Linked DNA regions of Spartinivicinus poritis. The protein of the gene in region 1 interacts with the protein of each later gene in a pairwise test. Links are inferred from orthologs where the notes say so. Each region holds a gene or a part of one and is shown on either strand. Other genes may lie near its edges.

Evidence for each region.
Region 2: the proteins of ORQ98_RS06115 (region 1) and dsbD interact in binary tests that used the Escherichia coli proteins (3 or more experiments, as listed by UniProt). The link is inferred for Spartinivicinus poritis from one-to-one orthologs.

What each region holds. Positions count from the first base shown.
Region 1 is NZ_JAPMOU010000005.1:110,838-119,538, forward strand. The notes cover bases 5,045-8,043. They hold ORQ98_RS06115 (DsbE family thiol:disulfide interchange protein), read left to right. Parts: upstream 5,045-6,263; coding sequence 6,264-6,824; downstream 6,825-8,043. Other genes in these bases: ORQ98_RS06110 (heme lyase CcmF/NrfE family subunit), read left to right, coding at 5,045-6,277; ORQ98_RS06120 (cytochrome c-type biogenesis protein), read left to right, coding at 6,814-7,338; ccmI (c-type cytochrome biogenesis protein CcmI), read left to right, coding at 7,335-8,043. Also shown: flagellar hook-length control protein FliK, read right to left, coding at 1-1,216; cytochrome c biogenesis heme-transporting ATPase CcmA, read left to right, coding at 1,503-2,138; heme exporter protein CcmB, read left to right, coding at 2,148-2,825; ORQ98_RS06095 (heme ABC transporter permease), read left to right, coding at 2,846-3,589; heme exporter protein CcmD, read left to right, coding at 3,599-3,781; cytochrome c maturation protein CcmE, read left to right, coding at 3,778-4,236; more of ORQ98_RS06110, read left to right, coding at 4,280-5,044; more of ccmI, read left to right, coding at 8,044-8,570. UniProt on the Escherichia coli protein: Involved in disulfide bond formation. Catalyzes a late, reductive step in the assembly of periplasmic c-type cytochromes, probably the reduction of disulfide bonds of the apocytochrome c to allow covalent linkage with the heme.
Region 2 is NZ_JAPMOU010000004.1:45,185-61,945, forward strand. What follows is about bases 7,229-10,145. They hold dsbD (protein-disulfide reductase DsbD), read left to right. Parts: upstream 7,229-7,712; coding sequence 7,713-9,578; downstream 9,579-10,145. Other genes in these bases: ORQ98_RS04620 (GGDEF domain-containing response regulator), read left to right, coding at 7,229-7,479; aroQ (type II 3-dehydroquinate dehydratase), read left to right, coding at 9,884-10,145. Also shown: ORQ98_RS04595 (carbon storage regulator), read right to left, coding at 1-435; ORQ98_RS04600 (DUF2333 family protein), read right to left, coding at 1,263-2,309; ORQ98_RS04605 (bifunctional diguanylate cyclase/phosphodiesterase), read right to left, coding at 2,394-4,337; ORQ98_RS04610 (transglutaminase-like cysteine peptidase), read right to left, coding at 4,372-5,055; ORQ98_RS04615 (hypothetical protein), read right to left, coding at 5,204-5,608; more of ORQ98_RS04620, read left to right, coding at 5,842-7,228; more of aroQ, read left to right, coding at 10,146-10,324; accB (acetyl-CoA carboxylase biotin carboxyl carrier protein), read left to right, coding at 10,473-10,940; accC (acetyl-CoA carboxylase biotin carboxylase subunit), read left to right, coding at 10,970-12,310; prmA (50S ribosomal protein L11 methyltransferase), read left to right, coding at 12,386-13,267; ORQ98_RS04650 (DUF3426 domain-containing protein), read left to right, coding at 13,534-14,835; tRNA dihydrouridine synthase DusB, read left to right, coding at 15,224-16,213; DNA-binding transcriptional regulator Fis, read left to right, coding at 16,210-16,530; purH (bifunctional phosphoribosylaminoimidazolecarboxamide formyltransferase/IMP cyclohydrolase), read left to right, coding at 16,609-16,761. UniProt on the Escherichia coli protein: Required to facilitate the formation of correct disulfide bonds in some periplasmic proteins and for the assembly of the periplasmic c-type cytochromes.

The DNA.
Region 1 (8,701 bases):
GTATATATAGAGGGATTTCCAATTGCCATTGTTGGATAACTGGGGCATCGGCAGTTGGTGTTGCGAGTGTTGGTTGCAAGGACATCAGCTGGTTGCTTTGTAGGCGGTAAACAGCCTGCTTTAACAGTTGCACTAATTCCAGCTGTGTATTTGGCTGGGTGGTAGCGGCTGCAAGCCAGGGAAATTGGTGGCTAAGTGGCTGAGGAATGGTCGTGTATAACTGTGCCCATGGAGATTGTCGAGCTGGACTAGGGGAGGTGTGTGGTTGGCTGGTTTGGCTCAGTGATTTTATTAATTGTAGTAATAGGCCTTTTAGGTCTTGCGACTCTTTTATTGACTGATAGGTTGTTGCAGGTTGATTGGTTAGTTTTTGCTCAAAAAATAAGCCGCTGTTTGTTAGCCACTGACTGAGTTCTTTAGGTGTGGTTAATTGTTTTACCGTCGGTAGCTGACTAACGAAGTCACTAAATACCTTTGGCACACTATTAGGAAGTAGCTGATTGTGTCGAATGGTTTGTGCCAACTGTTTGAGCACCTGATGAACCGGTAGGCTGTGGACTACTGTTTGCTGCAATGATTGGTTGAGCGTTAACCACTGGCTTTGTTGGTAGGGCAGACTTTGCAAGTGAATACCTTGATTAGTGCGATATAGGTTAACGATGTGGCCAGGCAAAATGGGTTGGTCGGTATTTAGCCAAAACACTTGGTTGTTTTGACCAAGCAAAACGGGCAGCAACCGATTACCGCCTTCACCTAAGGGGATTGATGTTCTTAGATGAGGGGTAGGTAAACTATCCAGCACTTGCCCTTGTCGGCCAGGCTGCTGTGGGGTAGCTTCTAGTATACGGCTAAGGTTTTGTAATTGTTGTTGGGGGCTAGGTAGAGTGACCGCCTGTAATAATGTCAACTGGTTGCCTGACTTGGGTAAACTCACGTGTAATACACTGTTATTTGGCCAGGGGGTGTTACTGCGAAACCACCAGGATTTTCCAGCCTGGTCTTTTGCCTCAATAATATAATGGCCATTTTGATCTAGCTGTAACAAGTTACTTTGATTGGCAGGAATAGAAGTGAGAACCTGGCTAACCACAAGGGTATGTCGAGGTGTGTTAGCAGCTGATGTAGAACTTAGCAGGTTGGTGCCTGCTACTGTCTTATTTGCTGGTTTTGGGGCTGTAGTGGGTTCCACGGGTTTATCAGGAATTAAATCCGCCAATCCGTTGTCCTTTTAGTACTGATATAGCTTTATCTTAAAGCTATAGCTTATTTTTTACTGATTGATTACTCCTAAGTGCAAGAGCGGCTTTTGCGGAATATCAATAAAAATGTTTATTAGTGCAAGCTAAGTAAAATGAAACCCTTGTTATCACTTGGGTCAAATGGCTCCGATGCGTATAATGCCCCACCAGTGGAGGGTGCAATTTTTTTCACGCCTTCAGTAGCGGTTACGACGGTTATACAGTGGCCTGATTGAATAAGCTCAGTGTAGTGAAGGGGTTTCGGTGCCAGATTTTCTTAGTGTGCAACAATTAGCGTGTGAACGAGATGATCGTTGGTTGTTTCAGCAGTTAAGTTTTCAGGTTAATCCAGGTGAAATCTGGCAGGTGGAAGGACCTAATGGTTCTGGTAAAACCACCTTATTGCGTATTTTGGCCGGTTTATTAGCACCTCAAACAGGTGAAGTGCTGTGGCAAGGGACAGCTATCCAATTGTTACGAGCAAGCTTTCAGCAGTCGCTACTGTATACAGGGCACCAGGTTGGGGTGAAGGCTCATTTGACGCCAGTTGAAAACTTATCCTGGTATTTGGGCATGTATGGTGATGTATCCAGTCAGGCAGTAATGGAGGCGCTGGCGCAGGTTGGCTTAACTGGCTATGAAGATGTGCTTTGTCACCACTTATCGGCTGGACAGCTGCGGCGAGTTGCTCTGGCCCGTTTGCAATTGGCTACTCAGCCTCTGTGGATTTTAGATGAACCCTTTACTGCTATTGATAAAACAGGCGTGGTGGAGCTTGAGCAATTGTTACTGGAAAAAGCCAAAGCAGGTAAGGCCATTATTTTAACTACCCATCATCAGCTGAACCTTGATTACCAGCAGCTGCACCATCTTTCATTGCTTGATTATCAGGCTCACTAGGAGGCAATCGTGGGTCTGTTAAGTGCATTTCAATTGATAGTAAAGCGAGACTTATTGCTGGCGTTTCGCCGTCGGGCTGAGATCGTTAATCCACTGATTTTTTTCTTATTAGTTGCTTCTTTGTTTCCGCTGGGCATTACCCCTGAACGAAAAATGCTTGCCTTGATTGCACCGGGGGTAATTTGGGTAGCCGCTTTATTGGCAGTGATGCTGTCCTTGGATCAGCTGTTTAAACATGATTATGATGATGGCTCACTAAGCTTGCTGGTGTTATCACCTGTGCCTTTATTTTGGCTAGCGCTAGCGAAAGTACTGGTCCACTGGCTAGTGAGTGGTGCACTACTGTTACTATTTGCCCCGATTTTGGCGTTAATGCTACATCTGCCAGATGCAGCCTGGTGGCCTATGTTGGCTAGTTTACTATTAGGCACGCCTTTATTAAGTTTAATTGGCGCTATTGGTGCTGCCTTAACTGTTGGCTTGAAAAAAGGTGGGGTATTATTGTCATTACTGGTGTTACCGCTGAATATTCCAGTATTGATCTTTGGCTCGGGAGCTGTGATTGCTGCTACCCAAGCATTACCCTATGAAGGTCAGCTACTGTGGCTGGCTGTGTTGTTAGTGTTAGGTATTACCCTAGCACCTTTTGCCATTGCAGCAGGGCTGCGGATAAGTGTTTCTGAATAACTGGTATTGACTGTTTGCTCATGAAGTGGACCTGGTTTCACCGCTTAGGCTCTCCTAAGTGGTTTTTTGAGAAAAGTGGTAAGTGGCTACCCTGGTTGGCTTGGGTTTCCATTGGGTTGCTAACGACGGGGGTTGTATGGGGGCTAGCATTTGCACCACCCGACTACCTGCAAGGCAATAGTTACCGCATTATTTTTATTCATGTACCCAGTGCTTTTCTTGCCCAGGCCTGCTATGTCACGATGGCAGTCGCAGGAGCAGTAGGGTTAGTTTGGAAAATGAAGCTGGCTGATATGGCAGCCAAGTGTTGTGCGCCGATCGGCGCCTCTTTCACGATTCTTGCTTTGTTAACGGGTGCTATATGGGGTAAACCTACCTGGGGAACCTGGTGGGAGTGGGATGCCCGACTTACCTCAATGTTGATTTTATTATTTCTGTATTTAGGTTTTATTGCCTTAGAAAGCGCCATTGATAATGTTCAAACAGCAGCCAAAGCGTGTGCAGTCCTGGCATTGGTTGGACTGGTCAACATCCCGATTATCAAATACTCCGTAGAGTGGTGGAATACTCTACACCAGCCTGCCACTTTAAAACTCACTGAAAAGCCGAGTATGGCGCCTGAAATGTTAGTGCCATTGCTGATATGTATTGCAGGGTTTTATTGTTTTTTTCTAGTGGTCTTTTTATACCGGCTACGTAATGAAATTTTATGGCGAGAGCGGCGCACACAATGGGTGCGGCTTTGGATGAAGCGGTTTCAGTAGGTGTGTTTTATGTATTTTGAGTCATGGCAACAGTTTTGGTTAATGGGGGGGCATGGTCCCTATGTATGGGTCAGTTATGCGATTGGCTTGATGGTGGTTTTGTATAACGTTTTGAGTCCATGGTTGAAACGTAAACAACTGATTAAAGACACCTTACGAAGTATCCGTCGGGAAGAGGTAAGCCAGTCATGAATCCAGTACGTAAGCAGCGGCTGTTGGTGGTCATATTTATTGTGCTTGGTGTTAGCTTGGCTGTAGGGTTAGCGCTGTTTGCCCTGCAAGAGAATGTTAATTATTTCTACTCCCCTCAGCAACTGCAGGCGGGGGAAGCCAAGTTGGATCAAAAAATCAGAGTGGGTGGCTTAGTTGTACCAGGATCAGTCAAGCGTGACCCTGAAAGCTTGAAGGTAGAGTTTACCATTACAGATCAGCAAGCCACAGCAGTTGTTCGTTATGAAGGTATTTTGCCGGACCTGTTCCGCGAAGGACAAGGGATCATTGCCTTAGGCAGGTTGTCAGCTAATCAGATTGTAGAAGCTGATGAGGTATTGGCCAAACATGATGAGAACTATATGCCGCCAGAAGTACAGGAAGCGCTTGAAAAAGCTGGGCATCCTGGTCGTAACACCCAGGCATCTGCACAGTGATGGGATGGATAAATAACCTTGTGTCGGCTGGAGATAAAATAGCATGATTCCAGAACTTGGCCACCTGGCATTAATAATTGCTTTGTGTTTGGCTGTATTGCTCGCTGTAGTGCCATTAATTGGCAGTTATTGCAAAGATCACATCATGATGGGGCTGGCTAAACCCCTGGCAACTGGGCAGCTGGTCTTTCTATCACTCAGTTTTGGTTGCTTGGCTTATGCCTTTCTAGCGGATGATTTTTCTGTCGCTTATGTGGCTCAAAACTCTAACACCCTACTGCCAACACCTTATAAATTCAGTGCCGTATGGGGGGCTCATGAAGGCTCGTTTCTACTATGGTGCCTTATTATGGCTTGCTGGACCTTTGCTGTAGCGCTGGCCAGTCATCACCTGCCCGAGCGGGTTACGGCAAGAGTGCTGGCCATTTTAGGCTGGTGTTCAGTTGGCTTTTTATTGTTCTTAGTGATTACTTCAAACCCTTTTGAGCGTTTATTGCCCAATACCCCTGCAGATGGGCGTGATCTAAATCCTTTACTGCAAGACTTTGGCTTAATCATCCATCCACCTTTGCTATATGTGGGTTATGTAGGCTTTTCTGTGGTATTTGCCTTTGCTATTACTGCATTGCTGGAAGGACGCTTAGATGCCACTTGGGCTCGTTGGTCTCGACCTTGGACAGCCATTGCCTGGGCGTTTTTAACTGTTGGTATTGCACTAGGTAGCTGGTGGGCATACTACGAGCTTGGCTGGGGAGGCTGGTGGTTCTGGGATCCTGTAGAAAATGCTTCATTTATGCCCTGGCTGGTGGGAACAGCATTAATGCACTCCCTAGCTGTGACAGAAAAGCGTGGGGTTTTTAAAAGCTGGACTGTCTTTTTAGCGATTTTCTCTTTTTCCTTGAGTTTGTTAGGTGCCTTTTTAGTTCGTTCTGGCGTGTTAACCTCAGTTCACTCATTTGCTAGTGATCCTTCGCGTGGGGTATTTATTTTAGTGCTGTTGCTGATCGTAATTGGTGGCTCTTTTACTTTGTATGCCTTTCGCGCACCCGCAGTGGCCAGTCAGCAGCGGTTTAACTGGCAGTCTAAAGAAGCGCTGTTGTTACTAAATAATATCTTTTTGTCAGTTGCTACAGCGATGATTTTAATTGGTACGCTATATCCGTTGATAGCTAAAGCCATGGGAGATAATAGTATTTCCATTGGTAAACCCTATTTTGACTTAATGTTTTCGGTATTTATGGCTCCTTTGGCCATTTGTTTGGGAATTGGTATTTGGGCAAACTGGAAGCAGTCTAAGGCAAGCTTTTTGTGGCAACAACTGCGGTATATTGGCTTGGCCAGTGTGATTTTAGGTGTTGTATTTTGTTTCAGTTATGGCGATGGCTGGCTATTACCTGTCTGGTTGGCTGTTTCACTCGTGGCTTGGATTTGTCTCGCTTCAGTCAAACAGCTTTATTATAAAACCCGAAATCAGTCGTCTTTTATCTCTGGATTGCGTCGGCTACCAAGGCATTACTATGGTATGTGGTTCGCACATATCGGTTTTGCGGTCACTATAGCAGGTGCTGTATTAACCAGTTTTTATAGTATTGAGCGGGATATAAAGCTGGCGCCTGGGGATTCGGTTAATTTGGCCGGTTATCAGTTTTTATTTAAAGGGATTCAAGAAAAACAAGGACCAAACTATGTTGCTCAGCAAGGTCAGTTAGTTGTAACCAAGGGTGAGCAGGTGGTTGCATTATTAACGCCTGAAAAACGTCATTATCCCGTACAACAAAATGTTATGACGGAAGCGGCAATTGATCCTGGTTTATTCCGTGATTTGTATGTAGCACTCGGTGAGTCTTTAGATGATAGTGGTGCCTGGGCAGTAAGAGTGCACTTTAAAGCATTTGTCCGGTTGATTTGGTTAGGTGCCTTATTGATGGCATTAGGTGGTGTGCTGGCGGCACTTGATAAGCGTTATCGACTGCGACTGACGGCGAAACAGGCTAATTCCCAGGTAATCAATGCTGAGGTGGTTGCTGATGGCTCGGCTTAAGTTATTTATTCCATTACTGTTGTTTATTGCGCTAGCAGGTTTTCTTTATCAAGGTATTTATGACAAAGATGACAGCTTGACCTCAGCATTACTGAACAAGCCATTTCCCGCATTTTCGTTACCTACGGTCCAATCTGTTGAGACCAATATTGGTAAACAGGAATTACTAGGGGAAGCTGCACTGGTCAATGTGTGGGCGACCTGGTGCCCTTCTTGTCAGGTGGAGCACCCTTATTTACTCAAGCTGGCCCAACAAGGGGTGAAGATCATTGGTGTTAATTACAAGGATGATCGCGCAGCTGCCCAGCAATGGCTGATTAAATTAAAAAACCCCTATGTATTTAGTATTTTTGATCAGAAAGGACGGCTTGGAATGGATTTAGGTGTTTATGGCGCACCTGAAACCTACTTAATCGATAGGGAGGGGACTATTCGTTATAAACATGTAGGGGTAGTGGATGAACAAGTTTGGCTAACTAAAATCAAGCCAAAGTATGATGCCTTAAACACGAAAAAGGCAGAGCCAGTACAACAGAATGCAGGCTAATGGAGTGCCGTTAGTAATGAATATGAAAGCCTATTTAAAGCCATTATTGATTTTGTTCATAACCAGTATGGGGTGGTTGTCCTTCAGTTGGGCAGCTATTGATACTTATCCATTTAAAACTGATGAGCAACGTCAGCGGTTTAAGCAGTTAACAGATGAGCTACGTTGCCCTAAATGTCAAAATCAGAATATTGCTGATTCTAATGCACCCATTGCTAAAGATTTTCGTGAAGAAATATATCGACAGCTGCTGGCTGGGCACTCAAACCAAACTATTGTCGACTTTATGGTTGCTCGATATGGGGAGTTTGTTTTATATCGCCCCACCTTTAGCAAGAAAACCTGGTTACTGTGGATAGGGCCTTTTATTTTGTTAGTAGTGGGGGCAGGGATTTTTTATCGATTAATCAGGAAAGGCCAATCTTCTAGTACTACTGCTTCTGCCCCATTATCAGAAGCTGAGCAGCGGCAAATTGAAGCTATTATTCACCAGCATGAAGAAACGAAGTCATGATGTTATTTTGGGTTATTGCAGCAGTATTATTGATCATTGCTGTATCGTTTATATTATTGCCAATCCCCCGTCTTAACAGGCGATTAAATGAAGCTAGTCAACAACAACAGGCAGAGCAGGTTGCTCGTTACCAGCAGCAATTAGCCGAACTGGACTCTGCACATGCTGCAGGCCAGCTGGATAGTCTGGATTATGAAGAGCAAAAAAATGCTCTGGGAAAACGCTTGCTGGCAGATTATCAGCAGGTAAAGTCAACCCGGTTGAATACTATGATCTGGGTGGCAGGTGGTAGCTTACCAGTAGTTGTAATAGGACTTTATTTATTATTGGGTGGAAGTCAGCAGGTTGCATTTACCCAACAGTTAAAATCGATAGACTGGGACAATGCTAGTGGTGCAGAGCTGGTTAATTCATTGGAAACATTAGCGGCCGACTATCCTAACCAACCCCAAGTGCATTATTTATTGGCTCGTACTTATATAGCAATGAATCAGTTGGGAAAAGCGGAACAGACTTTTACTGTATTAAAAGTACAAGCACCGAATGACCCATCAGTCATTGCTCAATTAGCGCAGGTTAAGTATTTAAAACAAAATAATAAGATCACTCAAGAAGTAACGGCACTTGCTCAGCAAGCATTAACTATTCAACCGAATCAACCCACTGCGCTTGGTATTATGGGAATTGCGGCTTTTGAGTCAGGAGAGTATCAGCAGGCAATACATTATTGGCAGCAAGTGTTGGCTACTCGTCCTGATCATGCGACAGCAACTGCTTTGCAGCAGGGAATAGCAAAAGCACAACAGTTGGCAGGTACAAAGAGCGTTCAACCAAAACCCCAAGTAACAGCAGATCAGCCTGCCTCCGAGCAAGTTGATGGAGAAAAGCTTGCTGATGCAGAAATCAGCGTTTTAGTAGAATTAGATGAAACATTACAACAACAGTTGCCTAAGCATGCGCGGGTTTATGTATTGGCTAAGCATGCCAGTATGGGTATGCCTGTGGCAGTAGTACCACTCCAGGTGAGTGAACTACCAGCTTTGGTAAAACTTAATGACTCAAAAGTCATGATGGCTGGAAATAAATTATCCCAATATCAGACAGTTGATGTGATTGCTAAAATCTCTATTTCTGGAGATGCTACTCAGAGTGACTATATAGTCAGCAAGCAAAATATCAAAGTGAATCATAAAGGGGTTGTACGCTTAGCCATCTCTAAAAGCAGTAGTTAGTATTTTATGATGCTGTGTTCAGTTGCTCAGGCAGCTCACTACACAGCACGCTTTCTGCCTTAGCTGGCAAAATAATAATCTTCAAGCAAACGTCAGCAGATCCTTAATATTAGACTAAAAGCTTAGAAATT
Region 2 (16,761 bases), on another replicon or contig:
TGTTTTAGTAGCTTTCAGAGGGTTATACATTCGCTTCTTTTTAAAGATAATTTTTGGCTGTTTCTTATTCTCACTTACAGGGCTTTCAACAGAGGTATTTATTTGATCTACAACAGGTAAGCAAGTATGTTTAGCTCGATATGTTCCAAATTGAGGTGAACTAGAACTTTTTATTTGACTATTTTTAAAGTTATTGCCTTTCAACAACTGCTTTTTCTGCTTATTTTTCTTAACACGCTTAAAATAATCATTTAAGTCTTTCTCTATTTCTTCTCTGTTTTCATAAATCTCTAAACGCTTTACCGGCACCTCATCAGGAGCAAATATTTTGGTTTTGACATGAATTTTGTCTTTATAGTGCTCAGGTTCAAACTCTATACGAACATCATCCCCTATACAAATGGCATGGCCCTTTTTAATAGTTAATTTCAACATCGACTATTACTCTCCTAGTTACACCCTTCATTGTGGGTATTCATACTATTTTTCTACACCTCTAAATAAGTTGTGACGAATCTAGCTTTACGGCAATATTGCTTTAATTCTTCACAGCCGACGTTGCAAGCCTTTGTTAGGGAATACCGAGACATAAGTAAATATTAACAAATTAATTTGCTACTTGTTCATTTCCCTATTATTATACGCGTGAACGCCAGTACTAATCGTTAGTAAAAATAACATGGATTGGTGTTTTTCGTTTTAACAGCCTTTGACAGCTGGTTTAAATGACTTACGTCAAGCCAAAAAGACGACAGTTTATACCCAAATCTCAAATAATCAAATACACTATACTGTGAAGAGAGTCATAAATAGTTGGGTTTACTATTCCGTATTCTTCACTTTAGCAGTTCAAATATAAAACCATTGCTTTATTTCCACATGAGCCGCTCTCAATTATGAAACCATACGGCAGCAGCTTCATACTAAAATAGCTTCTCACGACAACAGCTAACCTAGACTCATCATAGGCACTTTTCATGGGTACTTTTTATGAACACGCTTGTTGATTTATACCTTTATAAATGAACCACAACCTATACACTTGGCTCTTATTTTAGAAACGCTAGTCCTTAAACACTTGCAGCAGTAAATAAGCAATTCTTAAACCAGTTCTAGAACACGATACAAATCAGCGAGTTAAAATTTTTTTTGGTTATACGTTACAAGCCTTGTAAAAATAACAAACAAAAAAGCCGTGGTTTGGACACGGCTTTTAGATAAAAGTTTAATGTAAATTACATTTATCTGCTGAAATATGCAGGCTAACCTTTCTGTAACAGCTTTCTTAAATCAATAATTGCTGCGTTAGCTCTTGATATATAGGATGCCATTACTAGTGAGTGATTCGCCCAAAAACCAAACCCTCCTCCATTGAGCACCATTGGACTCCACACCGTTTCCTGAGTCGCCTCTAGCTCACGAATTATTTGCTTCAAACTAATCAAAGCATTCTTTTTATTCAACACACCAGCAAAATCAACTTCTACTGCTTTTAAGAAATGAATCAATGCCCAAGCAGCTCCTCTGGCCTCATAAAATACGTTATCTATTTCTAGCCAAGGTGTTTTATCATATTGCTCAGACTGCTGGTAAGTAGCCCGTTCTGCATCCGGGTCTCCAGCAAGGTCTAGATTCAGCCGCTCTTTTCCAACACTAGCACTTAACCGTTGTGACAAGCTACCTAGTCGACTCTCCACGTCTCGTAACCAGTCATTCAAATTATCTGCCCGTGTATAAAACTGAGCATCTGGCTTACTAGGATCAGCTAACTTTTCAATATAGTTATTTAAGAGTTGAACACCTTCTTCATATTTACTTTCTGTACTCGGCAAGATAAAACTTTTATTATCAAAACTAAACTTAGGCTCTGCTTTAGCTAACAATTTATCCTCTACAGATTGTGACTGTGAGCGACTAAAACTTTTCCGCATAGCTCTAGATAAATCACGCACTTGAACTAAAACACCAAATTCCCAGCTTGGAATATTATCTAATAAGACACCAGGGATCATAAGATCATTAGAAAGGTAGCCACCTGACTTATTTAACAGTGTGTTTGCAACCGTTGATAAAGTAGCAGATGTTGTAAAACCAGGCACAACTTCCACCTGCAGTGCTTCAGCTTTTTGTTTGGCATTTTCCTTCACACTAAAGGCGTCTGGCTCGATACTCCAGTAGCTACCAATTGCAAAACTAACTATAGCTAGTACCGCCACAATGCCTATAACACTTTTCATTACTTTGCCTCTTGCTAAAGGCACCTTTTCTACAAATCGAAATAAACTCAGTTTTATCGAATCAATTGACATATTGGCTTCTCTTCCATACTTAGCGCGATAGCGTTAGATTATATAACGATAAAGCCTGACTTGAATAATCCTTATCACTGTTATTTAAATAGCTTCTGGGCGATGCAATAAATAACCCTGCCCGCCATCTACTCCCAAACTCAGCAACAACTGCCATACCTCTTCTACCTCAACCCCTTCCGCCAGGATGGTGATATCGCGGCTATGAGCAATTTGCACCAGCGACTGAATAAAAAACTGGTTGTCTTTACTATCCAACAATTGCTTTAAATAACTACTGTCGACTTTAAGATAGTGAACTGACAAGCTTTGCAAGTAAGCAAAAGCATTGGCCCCTACTCCAAAATGGTCAATACTAAACGCTCCTCCCAGCTTACTAAGCCTAGTTGCTAGTTGTTGCATAATGGGTAGTGCCAGTTGCACACAGTATTCAGGCACCTCAAACACCAACTGTGATAATAAAGAGCGATGCTGATCAAATTTATCAAGTAACCAATTACTAAACGCTTCGCTTTGCAATGACCTAGGCGATAAATTAACACAATATGGGCAGTCAGCAGTCTGTTGCTGCACGTGCTGAATAACTAACTCAACAATTAATTTATCAAACTCCTCTGCCAAACCAAATCGCTCTGCCATAGGCAAAAATATGCCTGCTGAAATAATATCATTTTCCAGCTGAATTCTGGCCAGTACTTCTCGCTGCAACAGCTGTCGTTTATTGTCGTAAATCTGCTGGCTATAAAGCATAAGAGACTTATTAGCTAATATGCTTTTCAGCTGCTGATGCCATTTACTGGCAGACCAATCCATATAACTAGCCTGCTCTGGTTCTACTTTACTACAAGACCAACCACTAGCTCCTTTTGACTGCAATTGTCGTAGACTAATGTCGGCATCCGTTAATAGCTGCACTAAAGCACAACGATTTAATCGTAACACTGCAGCTACATGCAAACTATCAGGGGCCCGAATACTTTCTAACAACTGGAGCCCAATCAACTGGCGATAAAGTGTTTCTGTTGTATTTTGTAGTAACTCCATTGACATACGCGGAATAAATACAGCAAAGTCCCCCCCGCTACGCCTGCTAAGCACATGCCCAGGAAAACCATGAAACACTTCGGTAAGCTGTTCTGCTACCTGTTTAATAAGTGCATCCCCAGCTTCTCGACCTTGCTCTAAATTAAGTTGCTCCAAGTGTCTTATTTGCAGCAACACTAATCCTCCACCTGACTCACCATGCTCAGACTCCATCCAGGCATTAACTCGGTTATCAAATGCCTGACGATTTGGCAACCCAGTAATATGGTCACGGTGAGACTGGTCTCTTAGCCGTTCGATGATTTCAACCTGCTCACTAAATAAATGCTGCAAGCGTTTAGCCATTCTATTCATCGCTTCAACTACGCGCCTTAAATCACGAGTTTTAGGTAGCTGTGGTTGTACTTCAAACTGTTTTTCGCAAATAGCCTTGGCTTGCTTTTCTAATAGGGAAAGCGGTTTCAGGACTAACTTTAATAATAATGTCAGAGCCAACCAGGAAGCTGCCGCTACCAACCCAAATAGCACTAAGTTTGACTTGGTTTTATGCCACAAATTGCGATAAGCAATTCCAGGATGACTAGTAACCGACAACTTACCCAGCACCACCCAGCCCTGATTCACTTCAGTTGTCGCCGTAGGAGCATTCAAGTTAATCCAATTAACAAACCAATTTGGTATACCTTCTAACCTCACTGGCTGTTCACTATTTACTAAAACCTTGTCATTATTATCGGAAAAAATAATTTGCTGATAATAGCCGCGATCAAATATTGCATCGATCATCGAGTCAATAATTGCCGTATCATCACTTTGTACCGCAGCAATCGACACGCCAAGCGAGGTTGCCGTATCCTGAGCATGTGACTCAAGCTGCTCTTGTAAATAAGCGCGAGCATCATAAACATTCAACAAAAAGCTTGCTGAAAATAGCACGACAATAATCAGGGTTAAAAATATCAGTAACAGCCTTAATACCGTCATTTCAGGGCTCCTTATTTATAGGATGTAGCACCATTTACAACTCTTCACCTCGTTGCTGTTTAAGCATCCTTTCTCTCAGCTCTACCCACAAACTAATGCGTGTCGATTTACCTACCCGCTTACCCTCACCACGCTGCTTGGCAAGCCATAACCCATCACCATTAAAGTTATAGACGGGCAATAAATCTTTACGCTGCGTTGCAGGCACTATTTCCCCTACCAAATTATCTAATACCAGTGGAATTCGCTGACCTTCAGGAAAGTAACTCAATACCATATGGGCCTGATTAAGGCTTAATGCTTTAACATAGGTAATCCGCATTTTTTTATCAGCCACACCGAGCAAACGTAAGGTGAAATATTTTGCTATAGAAAAGTCTTCACAATCACCTGCTCCTGATGCCATAAACTCAACAGGTGTCGCCCAATAATCTTCTTTTTTCCAATGATCAATATCGTTAACAAAGCCTAATTGATTAAAAAACTTATTAACGGTTTTGAGTTTTTCAGGTTCAGGTAAGTGTTGGCTTTTTTCTACTAATTGTTGCCATTGCTTTAAACGGTTCACAGCTGTTTGGCCATAACTTGTTTGAACCTGTTGCAAAAGCGCCTGAGATAAACTCAGCTCATTTGCCCAGGTTAAGCTCAGCAAGCCGGCAATGGCGAGGAAGAGTCCTAATTGATGCTTAGTTCTTGCAGCTATTCCTAGCGTTACCACTCACTTCACCTATTCCCCCTAACCTGCTTTATATAAAGGCAGTTAGTTAGGCTCTTAGCTGTCATAGAGAAGTAGTGGCTTGCGTCTTAAGCCACTACTGTAGATAAGCATAGTCAAAGAGGAGTAGGTAAGGCTTGTAATTGGGGGATTACTTAGATTGGCCTTGCTTAATCAGATCCGCTATTTCTTGTAAGTTAGGGTGATCAGGCTTAATTTGCTGGGCTTTTTCCAGGTACTCTTTAGCTTTTCCCCAGCGCTGCTGTGTAGCTGCCCGATGCGCCCATATAGCGTACTGCTCTACTATTTGCTCAATTCCCTGATTTGCCTCAACGTTATCAGGTTGTAAGCGAATTACTTCACGATAATAGCTCAAGGCATTATCACCTTCTGGTGTAGTTAGACGCCGTTCCTTGAAGGCATCCTCTGCTTCTAGTAAAAGCCAAGCTATTTGGGTTTGAAGGTGACTTTGCTCTTTCTCAGGCTGACTATTGTCAGCTTGCTGAGCATCGGCAAATTCAACCAACGGTTGACAGCCAGCAAGATTAACTGCCATGAGGGCTGACAGCCAAAAAAGTACTACGTTATGCAGCATAGTAATAATTATCCAGTTGCTTTATATGACTTAAGCTAGTTAATTGTGTCGAGTATTAAGTAATAGGTGAATAGTTGAGTCAAACCTCGCTATAACCTATAACTTACAAGAAAACCAATTACTGTAAACAATGTTGCTTACTCACTACGGAATCGCCATTTTGTAAGATGCACTAAAGGGCCTTCAATTTTATTATGACTGAGCTTGTAGTAAAGCCATCAACCACCTCACAAACTGCACGTTTAAAGGATCATTTCGCCCAACGCGTAACAAACCGCGCCCGCCAGGTTATTGAATGCTGGCATCGACTTAATAAAGAACACTGGTCAAAGCAGTGGTTAGCCGAGTTTCAGCGAGCTAACGAAAAACTGCTGAAGTATGCAGAGCGCTTTAAACAACAAGCTCACTCTGATATTGCCAAGCAAATCAGCGAAGTTTTACAAGACTTTAATGAAGAAAAAGCCCCTAACAGCGACGTTATTCGCCACCTCAACGACCTGATTATCAAGCTCAGTTACACCGCCCTGCGCAAAGGTGATACATCCATTGAAATCGGCTCAATTCCTACCAGCAAGCCCATTTATATAGGCCTTAACCACTTTAGCATGGCCACCAAACTACTGAAGCAGATGGAGTATTTTGGCTTAAGAGCTAAAGTATTTCACACCCACGATGAGTTTATGAAGGGCTTTGAAAACCGCTATCCCGCCGTAATCGTTATCGATGTTGACTTTGGTGGAGAAAAACGAGCAGGCATTGAGCTAGTCAACAATATCCAGGCTCAAATAGAAACTCCGATCCCTATTCTGTTTTATTGTGATGAAGATGACAACATTCTTACTCGTTTAGAGGCAGCACGAGCGAATGGTTGTGAGTTTTATACCCACGGTTTAGAGGCTGGCCATGTAATAGAACGGATTGAGCAACTCACCCGGATTACACTTAACGACCCTTATCGTGTACTGATTGTTGATGACTCTAAAGCTCAAGCTTACTTCACTCAAAGCACCTTAAATAAAGCCGGCATTATTACCCAGGTAGTCACTAAGCCCCTGGAAGTGATGGATGTTCTGGAAAAGTTTGAGACTGACTTAATTATCATGGACATGTACATGCCAGATTGTAATGGCATGGAACTATCCAAGGTAATCAGACAGCAGGAGAAGTACGTCAGTATTCCTATTATTTACCTGTCAGCAGAAGGAGATATTGATAAGCAACTCGTTGCGATGGGTGAAGGTGGCGATGATTTTTTAACCAAACCTATCAAGCCTCGTCACCTGATTATGACCGTACGAAATCGTGGTGAGCGAGCAAGAACCTTACTGTCTCGAATGATCCGCGATAGTTTAACTGGCTTATACAACCACACTTATACTTTGCAGCAGCTGCAAACTGAAGTCATGCGGGCTGAAGAGTATAAGCATCCGCTGGCCTTCGCTATGATTGACATTGATAAATTCAAAAGCGTCAATGACACTTATGGCCACCCCATGGGCGATAGAGTAATCAAAAGTCTCGCTTTATTTTTGAAGCAGCGATTAAGAAAAACCGATACTATAGGTCGCTATGGCGGCGAAGAGTTTGCCATTATTTTGCCTAATACTGGACAGCAGGCTGCCGTTGGTTTACTTGATGATATTCGAGAGCATTTTTCACAAATGAAACAACCTGCCCACCCTACTGACTTACAAGTTACTTTTAGCTGTGGTTTGGCTATGTTCGATGGAAGTAATGGTGAAGAGATGTCATTACAGGCAGACAAGGCACTTTACGAGGCTAAAAATGGTGGCCGAAACTGCGTAAAAGTCTATCAAGCCAGACAGAGTTAATCGTTTAATCAGATTTTTTCTACTCGTTTCTTATCCCATGTTATTCTGTTTCCCTAATTAGAGCTTGCTGATATTTGCCTGAAAGTTTTTCTTTGGCTAGCCGCTCTGATAAATTGAAGGTAGCACTTTTGAGCAGTGCACTGCTGAATACCTGTACCGGAACCACAACATAAAAACTTAGTCAAACGTCGTTAAATCATCAGCCCATAAAAAACTACTGGAAGAACCTGGATATGTATCGGCTTTCCCACTTTTTTCTTATCTTTTTTTGCTTCTTTTCAGTTAATTTACAAGCCGGGCTTGATGACTTATTTGGAAATAATGACGACCCTGCCAGTTATCTTAGTGATGCAGAATTTTTACCTGTTGAAGAAGCCTTCCAGATAAGTGGCCAGCTGATTAATCAAGAAGCTCATATTACTGTCAAAGTCACCCCCGAACACTACCTCTACAAAGATCGCTTTCGCTTTCAGTCACTCACTGATGGAGTAAGCCTAAAAGAGCCGATCTACCCTAAAGGTGAATTTAAATTCGACCAATTTGCACAAAAAGACCTGGAAGTTTACCCAGCAGATGTCGTAGTAAAAATCCCCCTCAGCCAAACCAAAGCTATTTCAGAATTGGCTGTCACTTTTCAAGGCTGTGCGGATGCAGGCTTATGTTACCCACCTCATACTATTAATTTAGCTTTAACCCCTGGAAACACTGCATCAGCAGAAGCATCAACTACAACCAATGAGTCTCGGTCAGCTAATACCTCCGCTAAACAAGTTACTGCGGTGCCGCCTTCAGAAAAATCTCAACTTTTCTCTCTGCTTTCCTCTGGCAGCTGGGCTCTGATTATTTTTTCATTTATTGCTGGAGGCATTGCCCTAAGCTTTACCCCTTGCGTATTACCCATGGTGCCTATTCTATCCAGCCTGATCATTGGCCAGCAAAAGCAGTCTACCTCTCGAAGCAGAAGCCTGTGGCTGAGTATTACTTATGTAGCAGGAATGAGCTTAATCTATACATTACTTGGCGTATTGGTTGGCACGCTAGGGATTAGCTTCAATTTGCCAGCAAAGCTTCAGTCTGCATGGGTGCTAGTGCCATTTGCTATTTTCTTTGCCATTTTATCGTTAAGCATGTTTGGCTTATACACTTTAAGCCTACCCCAAGCACTACAAGCAAAAGTTCATGCCATGAGCGAACAACAAACAGCAGGTGCTTTCACTGGGGTATTTATTATGGGAATGCTATCAGCTGTTATGGTTTCTCCTTGTGTTTCAGCCCCGTTAATAGCAGCGTTAACTTATATCAGCCAAACGGGCGACCCACTGATTGGTGGTGTTGCACTGTTTAGTTTGAGTATTGGGATGGGTATTCCACTGATTTTAATTGGTGCAGGTGCAGGCAGCTTACTACCCAAGGCAGGTGCCTGGATGAACGCCGTGAAAAATGTATTTGGCGTAATGCTACTAGCAGTTGCAGTGTGGATGCTGGAAAGAGTACTACCAGGCCCTGTCACCTTAGTGCTTTGGGCTGTGTTATTAATTGGTAGTGCTGTGTATATGGGGGCGCTACAGTTTGAAAGAACCAAAGGCTGGGCTGCCTTATGGCAGTCTCTGGGTATTGTCATGATGGTTTATGGTGTCTGCTTGATTATAGGTGCCGCTCAAGGCCAGCAAGACCCACTTCGCCCCCTCTCTTTTGCCAGTAAGGTGAACGCAAGCCCTGCCAACAGCAACCAGGGTTTTACTAAAATTTACACAACCCAGGAGTTACAACAGGCACTAGCTAAGGCTAAAAATCAGCAAAAGCCAGTCATGGTTGATTTCTACGCTGACTGGTGTATTTCTTGTAAAGTTATAGAGAGAGAAGTTCTTCCTGCAGACAATGTGAAGCCTCTTCTTACCCAATTTTCACTAATTAAGCTTGATATCACCGCTTTCAATCAAGACCAACAACAACTGCTCAAACAATACTCAATTTTTGGCCCACCAGCGCTGCTTTTCTTCAGCCGAACCGGTGAGGAGCTAGAAAATCTTCGTGTACAGGGAGAGATAACCGCTAACTCCCTGGAAAATCACTTAAGATCGACGCTAAATCGCAGCTAACTCCTGCAAGCTTGAGCATTTGCTTCTATAATTACCAGTTCAGCCCTAAAAACGGAAAAAGTTACGCGATCTTGCATACAATATTAGAGACTTTGCTTTTAAAGTCTTTAATCATGCAAATAGTGGACAGCAGCTGCCATTTTATGCACAATCGGCCGTTACATTTTTGATCATTAACTCTGTCATTACCCGTTACTGTCAGCACAAGCGAACAAAGGCAACTGCTGACAGCAGTTGAGTATGACCTCAGTCGGCATGATTTGTAGTACAAGCGGAGACAGCTCAAACGTTGAGAGCCTTAACTTATGGCAACAATCTTAGTGCTGCACGGGCCTAATTTAAATTTATTAGGCACTCGGGAACCAGCTATTTACGGTTCAACTACTTTAGACGATATCAACCAAACCCTGACCACTCAGGCTGTTGATCATGGTCATCACCTACAAACACTGCAAAGTAATGCAGAGTACGAGTTAATTGAACGGATTCATGACGCAAAGCGTGAAGGGGTTAACTTTATTATTTTTAATCCTGCGGCTTTTACGCATACGAGCGTGGCACTGCGCGATGCATTATTAGGGGTAGAGATTCCTTTTATCGAGGTTCACCTCTCTAACGTCTATCAACGTGAACCTTTTCGGCACCATTCTTACTTTTCGGATGTTGCTGTTGGGGTGATTTGTGGGCTGGGTACTCAAGGCTATGCGCTTGCGCTACAGGCAGCCATCAAACATCTAGAAGACTAAGGGCTAAAGAGGCATACCCTCCGCATTTTTAGCCCTTTGCAAAATTTAAGACCAAAAAAGTTTAAAACCAGTAAAGCACAACAAATGTCAGCACACTGCTGCTTTGTTTTTGCTTCAACAATAAGTTCAATTTATCCGAGATGACGCTATGGATATTAGAAAAGTAAAAAAACTGATCGAGTTACTAGAAGAATCTGGTATTGATGAACTGGAAATTAAAGAAGGTGAAGAGTCGGTTCGTATTAGTCGGCACGCTAACTCACCGATGATTGCTCCTGCTCAATATGCAGTAGCTGCACCAGCAGCTCCAGCACCTATTACTGCGGCAGCAGCGGCTCCAGTCGAAACAAAGGAAGAGTCTGCACCTGCAGCCAAGCCAACAGGTCATCAAGTAGCCTCACCGATGGTAGGTACTTTTTATCGCGCACCTTCTCCCAGCTCACCTGCTTTTGTTGAAGTTGGTCAACATGTCAAAGCTGGCGATGTTTTGTGTATTGTCGAAGCGATGAAAATGATGAACCAGATCGAAGCTGACAAAACAGGCACAATCGAAGCCATTCTGGTGGAAAATGGTCAACCTGTAGAGTTTGATCAGCCGCTGTTTACCATCGTTTAAACCGACCCGACAGTAGCAGGATACCCACCATGCTTGAGAAAGTACTCATTGCCAACCGAGGGGAAATTGCACTACGGATTTTACGAGCCTGTAAAGAAATTGGCATTAAAACCGTTGCTGTTCACTCTAAAGCAGATGAATCACTAATGCATGTTCGCTTAGCAGATGAAAGCGTTTGCATTGGTCCTAACAACCCTACTGAAAGCTACTTAAATATTCCGGCCCTAATCAGCGCAGCAGAAGTCACTGATGCTGTGGCTATCCACCCTGGTTATGGTTTTTTAGCCGAAAATGCTGACTTTGCAGAGCAAGTTGAAAACAGCGGCTTTACCTTTATCGGCCCTTCACCTGATGTGATTCGACTAATGGGTGACAAAGTGTCAGCCATCAAAGCTATGCAAAAAGCTGGTGTGCCCACAGTACCAGGCTCAAATGGCCCGCTGACGGGTGACAAAGAACGTTCACTTGCCATTGCCCGAGACATTGGCTACCCCGTTATTGTCAAAGCATCCGGTGGTGGTGGTGGTCGTGGTATGCGGGTTGTTCACAGCGAAGCCCATTTACTTAGCGCGATTAATGTTACTCAATCTGAAGCCTTAGCAGCTTTTGGCAACGAAATGGTATATCTGGAAAAATTTCTGGAAAACCCACGCCACGTAGAAGTTCAGGTACTCGCTGACGGCCAGGGGAATGCCATTCACTTAGGTGATCGAGACTGTTCGCTGCAACGTCGCCATCAAAAGGTTATTGAAGAAGCACCAGCCCCAGGAATTCCTGAAGAAGCGCGCAATGATATTGCCATGCGCTGCGTGAATGCTTGTATTGAAATTGGTTATCGTGGTGCCGGCACCTTTGAGTTTTTATACGAAGATGGCAAGTTCTACTTCATTGAGATGAATACTCGGGTTCAGGTTGAACATCCAGTATCTGAGTTGGTGACCGGCGTTGATATTGTTAAAGAGCAGTTATTGATCGCCAGTGGTCAGCCTTTAAGTATCAAGCAAGAAGATATCACCATTAAAGGTCATGCTATTGAGTGTCGAATCAATGCTGAAGACCCCAAAACCTTTATGCCATCACCTGGTGAGATCAAGCACTTCCATGCCCCTGGCGGTATTGGGATTCGTGTCGACTCTCATTTATACAGTGGCTATAAAGTCCCCCCTTATTACGACTCGCTCATTGCCAAAGTCATTAGCTATGGCGAAACCCGAGAAGTCGCCCTGGCAAGAATGCGTCACGCACTGGATGAGTTGGTTGTTCATGGTATTCGTACCAATGCACCACTGCATGCAGAGCTAGTAAGAGACGCTAACTTCGCCAAAGGTGGGGTTAACATTCATTATCTGGAACAAAAGCTATCCCATTAAGTAGATAGTCATTGAGGCGAGCTTAGCTAAGCTCGCCTCCCTTCAATAATTACTCAAATTAAAAACTATCCCCTCATGCCCTGGATTCAAGTCAAACTGGATACAACCCGCGACCAAAGCGAAACACTGGAAGATTTACTTCTGGCAATTGGTGCAAACGCCGTCACCTTACAAGACGGCCAAGATCAACCAGTATTTGAGCCAGCCTTAGGTACAACACCACTTTGGGATAATACCCAGGTCATTGGCTTGTTTGAGGCAAACACAGAAATAGACTTGGTATTGGCATATTTAGCTAATGAACTTAGCCCACAACCATTACCCAACTACAAAGTAGAAATAGTTGAAGATAAGGATTGGGAACGGGAGTGGATGGATAACTACCATCCTATTCAATTTGGGAAAAGGCTCTGGGTTTGCCCAAGCTGGCGAGAAATTCCTGACCCTAATGCAGCTAACTTAATTTTAGACCCAGGCCTGGCCTTTGGCACTGGCACTCACCCTACCACAGCGCTGTGCTTAGAATGGCTAGGTAACAATGAAGTCACTAATCAACAAGTGATTGACTATGGCTGTGGCTCAGGGATCTTAGGTATTGCTGCATTAATTCTGGGTGCAGCCAATGTGGTTGCTATTGATAATGACCCTCAAGCATTAGAAGCAACGATTGCTAATGGCCAGCGTAATAATATAGCAGCTAACCGTTTATACACCTTTTTACCTGAACAGGCACCTGATCAGCCTGTAGACATTATGCTAGCGAATATCCTAGCAGGACCTTTAATCAGCCTTGCAGAACGGTTAGCTTCTTTAACCAAAACTGGTGGTAAAATCCTGCTTTCAGGCATCCTCAAAGAGCAAGCTGAAGCCGTAGCAGAATGTTATAGCCAGTGGTTTACAATGGAGCCACCAACAATCAGGGAAGACTGGGTCAGCATTTGCGGAGTGAAAAACTAATTCATACTGGTTATGTCGTCATTATTTGCCGTGGTGAGTAGCAACTACAAACTTAAACCTTAATGGAAACACCTTGCAAATATGAGGTCATATTTTTAGCCAACGCTAGTAATTGTAGTGTCTATAAAGCGAACATAAAAACTGCGAATACCTACACAATACTGGCTATTATTACTAATCATTAGTTAAGATATACCCCATGTGTAGGGCTTAGCCACCCACATTGGGTATAACACCAATTCAGTCGCTGGGAAGTTACGCGTACTATGGCAGAAACCTGGGTAACCCGCTGTCCTCAATGTGGCACCTCCTTTAGGTTAACCAAAAGCCAACTTAATGCCGCCAACGGCTCTGTACGTTGTGGTTCCTGCTTGCATGTCTTTCTTGCAACCAACTACTTAGTACCTGAAAAACAGTACTCCCAACAGTCTTCTGCTGTTAATTCACCAGAGAGCATTTCATCATCAAAACACCAGTCTTCTTCACCACCACAAGTGGATTATGATGAGCAGGGAAACGACAATGGCCTGCTGATTCATGATGATATGGATGAAGATGATGATACTGATCTTAGTGATGAAGTGTTGGCCATTGACAAGAAACCTGAGCCTAGCGCTTCACCAGCAAGCAAACCCGCTACTGACCATGAGCATAATAACAATACTGATGAGTCTTGGGCTCTAGCACTCTTAGAAGAACTAGAGCAAGAGGAACAGCGAGAAGCAGACGTTATTAACCAGCATTCCACCCAAAAAAAAGCGCAAGAGCACAAATATACTCCAGCGCCTCAACCAGCTGCGACCAGGGCACCTCAATCAACCCCAGCACCAGCAGTCAAGATCAGCAAACCTGCTATTGAAACAGCTGAACCGAAAGTTGAGCCTAACGTTGCTAAAAAGCAGGGTGTAGAGAAACCTGCAGTTTCATCTAAACCCTCAGTTGCTGAACCACCTACCAGATCATTGGCAGAAGCAACTGCTGTGAAAAGGCAGCCACCACTTGAAGCTTCTACAAACGACCATGATGACCTTTTGGGTGACCTTAAAGCAGACCCTATTGAGTTGGTTTACCCCAGCAAGTTTGCATGGCTGAGAAAAATCGGATGGTTATCAGTTAACCTGATAGCGATTGCTGCTATTGTCACCCAGCTGGCCTGGTATAACTTTGACGAATATGCCACTAAGCTCAGTTGGCGCCCGTATTATGCAACCGCTTGCAAACTGATTGGCTGTGAGCTCCCACCACTGGTTGATGTTGGTAAAGTAGTCAGCCGCAAGTTGATTGTAAGAAGCCACCCTAAATTCCAAAACGCTTTAGTTATTGATACCGTCATCATTAATAAGGCTAGATTCCAACAACCTTTCCCACTTATTGAGTTCAGCTTTTCAGACTTAAGTGGCCAGCTGGTTGCCACCAGACAATTTGCACCTGATGAGTATTTATCAGGAGAAGCAGCAGGCTTGACGATGATGCCTTCAAATGTACCAGTCAGACTATCTCTTGATGTAGTAGACCCAGGCCCTACTGCGGTTAACTACAATATTAGCTTTTCTCCAACCCCTAACTAAGTTAAACCCTATCGTTTTCAAGTTAAGCGGAGCCACCACCTTTCACTCATGTTTAGTCATCATAAATGCTTAAAGACATGATTTAACAGAATGTTTTAGAGCAACAGCTATGGTGAGTGAGTTAATGAACAAACCTCAATGAACTAGCCAACTTACAGCATTTACTTAACCTGGCTACTGATATCCACAGATTACTGACTTTAAAACAAACAATTTTTTCTTTCAGGTGCTTTATCCATAGCCAGCAACAGAGTATGATAGCCACCCCTTCCAATCAGTGAAGACGAACCCTAAAAACCTAATCGCTATTCAATCAATCAATAGTATCTGATATGTTTGATTGATGAGGCGATTTGTTTGTAATTTAACCAGATACTAAAGGCAAACAGTGTTTCAAATTGGCCCCTATGCAATTGAACCACCTGTTGTACTTGCACCTATGGCTGGTGTAACTGACAGGCCCTTTCGGCAGCTATGCAAGCGCATGGGAGCAGGCCTGGTCGTATCTGAAATGGTAACGTCAGATACCCGCTTATGGCACAGTAGAAAATCTCAGCTTCGCCTGGATCATACAGGAGAAACTGAGCCTCGCTCCGTGCAAATTGCTGGTGGTGACCCAAAAATGATGGCTGAAGCCGCAGCCATGAACGCCGACCGAGGCGCTCAAATCATTGATATTAATATGGGCTGTCCTGCGAAAAAAGTATGTAATAAAGCAGCAGGCTCAGCGTTACTGAAAGACGAACAATTAGTAGAAGCTATTTTAAAAGCGGTTGTTCAGGCTGTGTCCCTACCGGTCACCCTGAAAATACGCACCGGTTGGGATCAAGCAAACCGTAATGGTATAACCATTGCCAAAATTGCTGAGGACTGCGGTATCGCTGCACTCGCTGTACATGGCCGAACTCGTGCTTGTGGTTATAAAGGCGAAGCAGAATACGACACCATCGCAGCAATCAAACAATCGATCAATATCCCGGTTATTGCCAATGGGGATATTCGATCACCTGAACAAGCCAAAGCGGTTTTAGATTACACCGGTGCTGACGCGGTAATGATCGGCCGGGCTGCTCAAGGGCGACCCTGGCTATTTCAAGAAATTAACCATTTCCTGCAAACAGGCTCACATTTACCGCCTCCCAGCCTCAGTGAAATCAAAGCAATACTGCTCACACATTTGGATCACCTGTATCAGTTTTATGGCGACTATATGGGGATACGTATTGCTCGAAAACACGTCGGCTGGTATTTGGCAGCGCAACCTGGTGGTAGCTGTTTTCGCAAGCAGTTTAACCAGCTTGAAACAATTAGTGCTCAGCGCGCCTGCGTTCAGGAGTATTTTGAACGTTTAATTAACGGAGAGGACATTGCGGCATGACTGCATCTGAAACTACTTCTCAAGAACAAGCTCACTCTGCAACTGAAAACCTTGAGCTTCGTCAACACTTGACTAGCCCAGAGCAAGAGTCACAAACATTACGTGACAGTGTAGAAAAAGCTCTTAGTAATTACTTTTCTCACCTTGAGGGTCAGTCTGTAACTGATGTTTACCAAATGGTGCTTTCTGAAGTTGAGGCTCCTCTACTAGAAGTAGTCATGAGCTATGTCAAAGGTAACCAAACCAAAGCTTCACAAATTCTTGGCTTAAACCGAGGTACACTTCGGAAAAAGCTAAAGCAGTATGGCCTGCTATAATTAGTTCAAAAAACAAAAGGCGGATTATATCCGCCTTTTTTATTTAACTTTAAAAAACTGCCACTTTGTAATATCGCTATGCAAACTCCAACCATTCGACGCGCGTTGATCAGTGTTTCTGATAAAACTGGCATTGTAGAATTCGCCTCAGCACTTCACCAACAAGGTATTGAAATTCTCTCCACTGGCGGCACATTTAAACTACTTCAAGAACAGTCCATTCCAGCTATT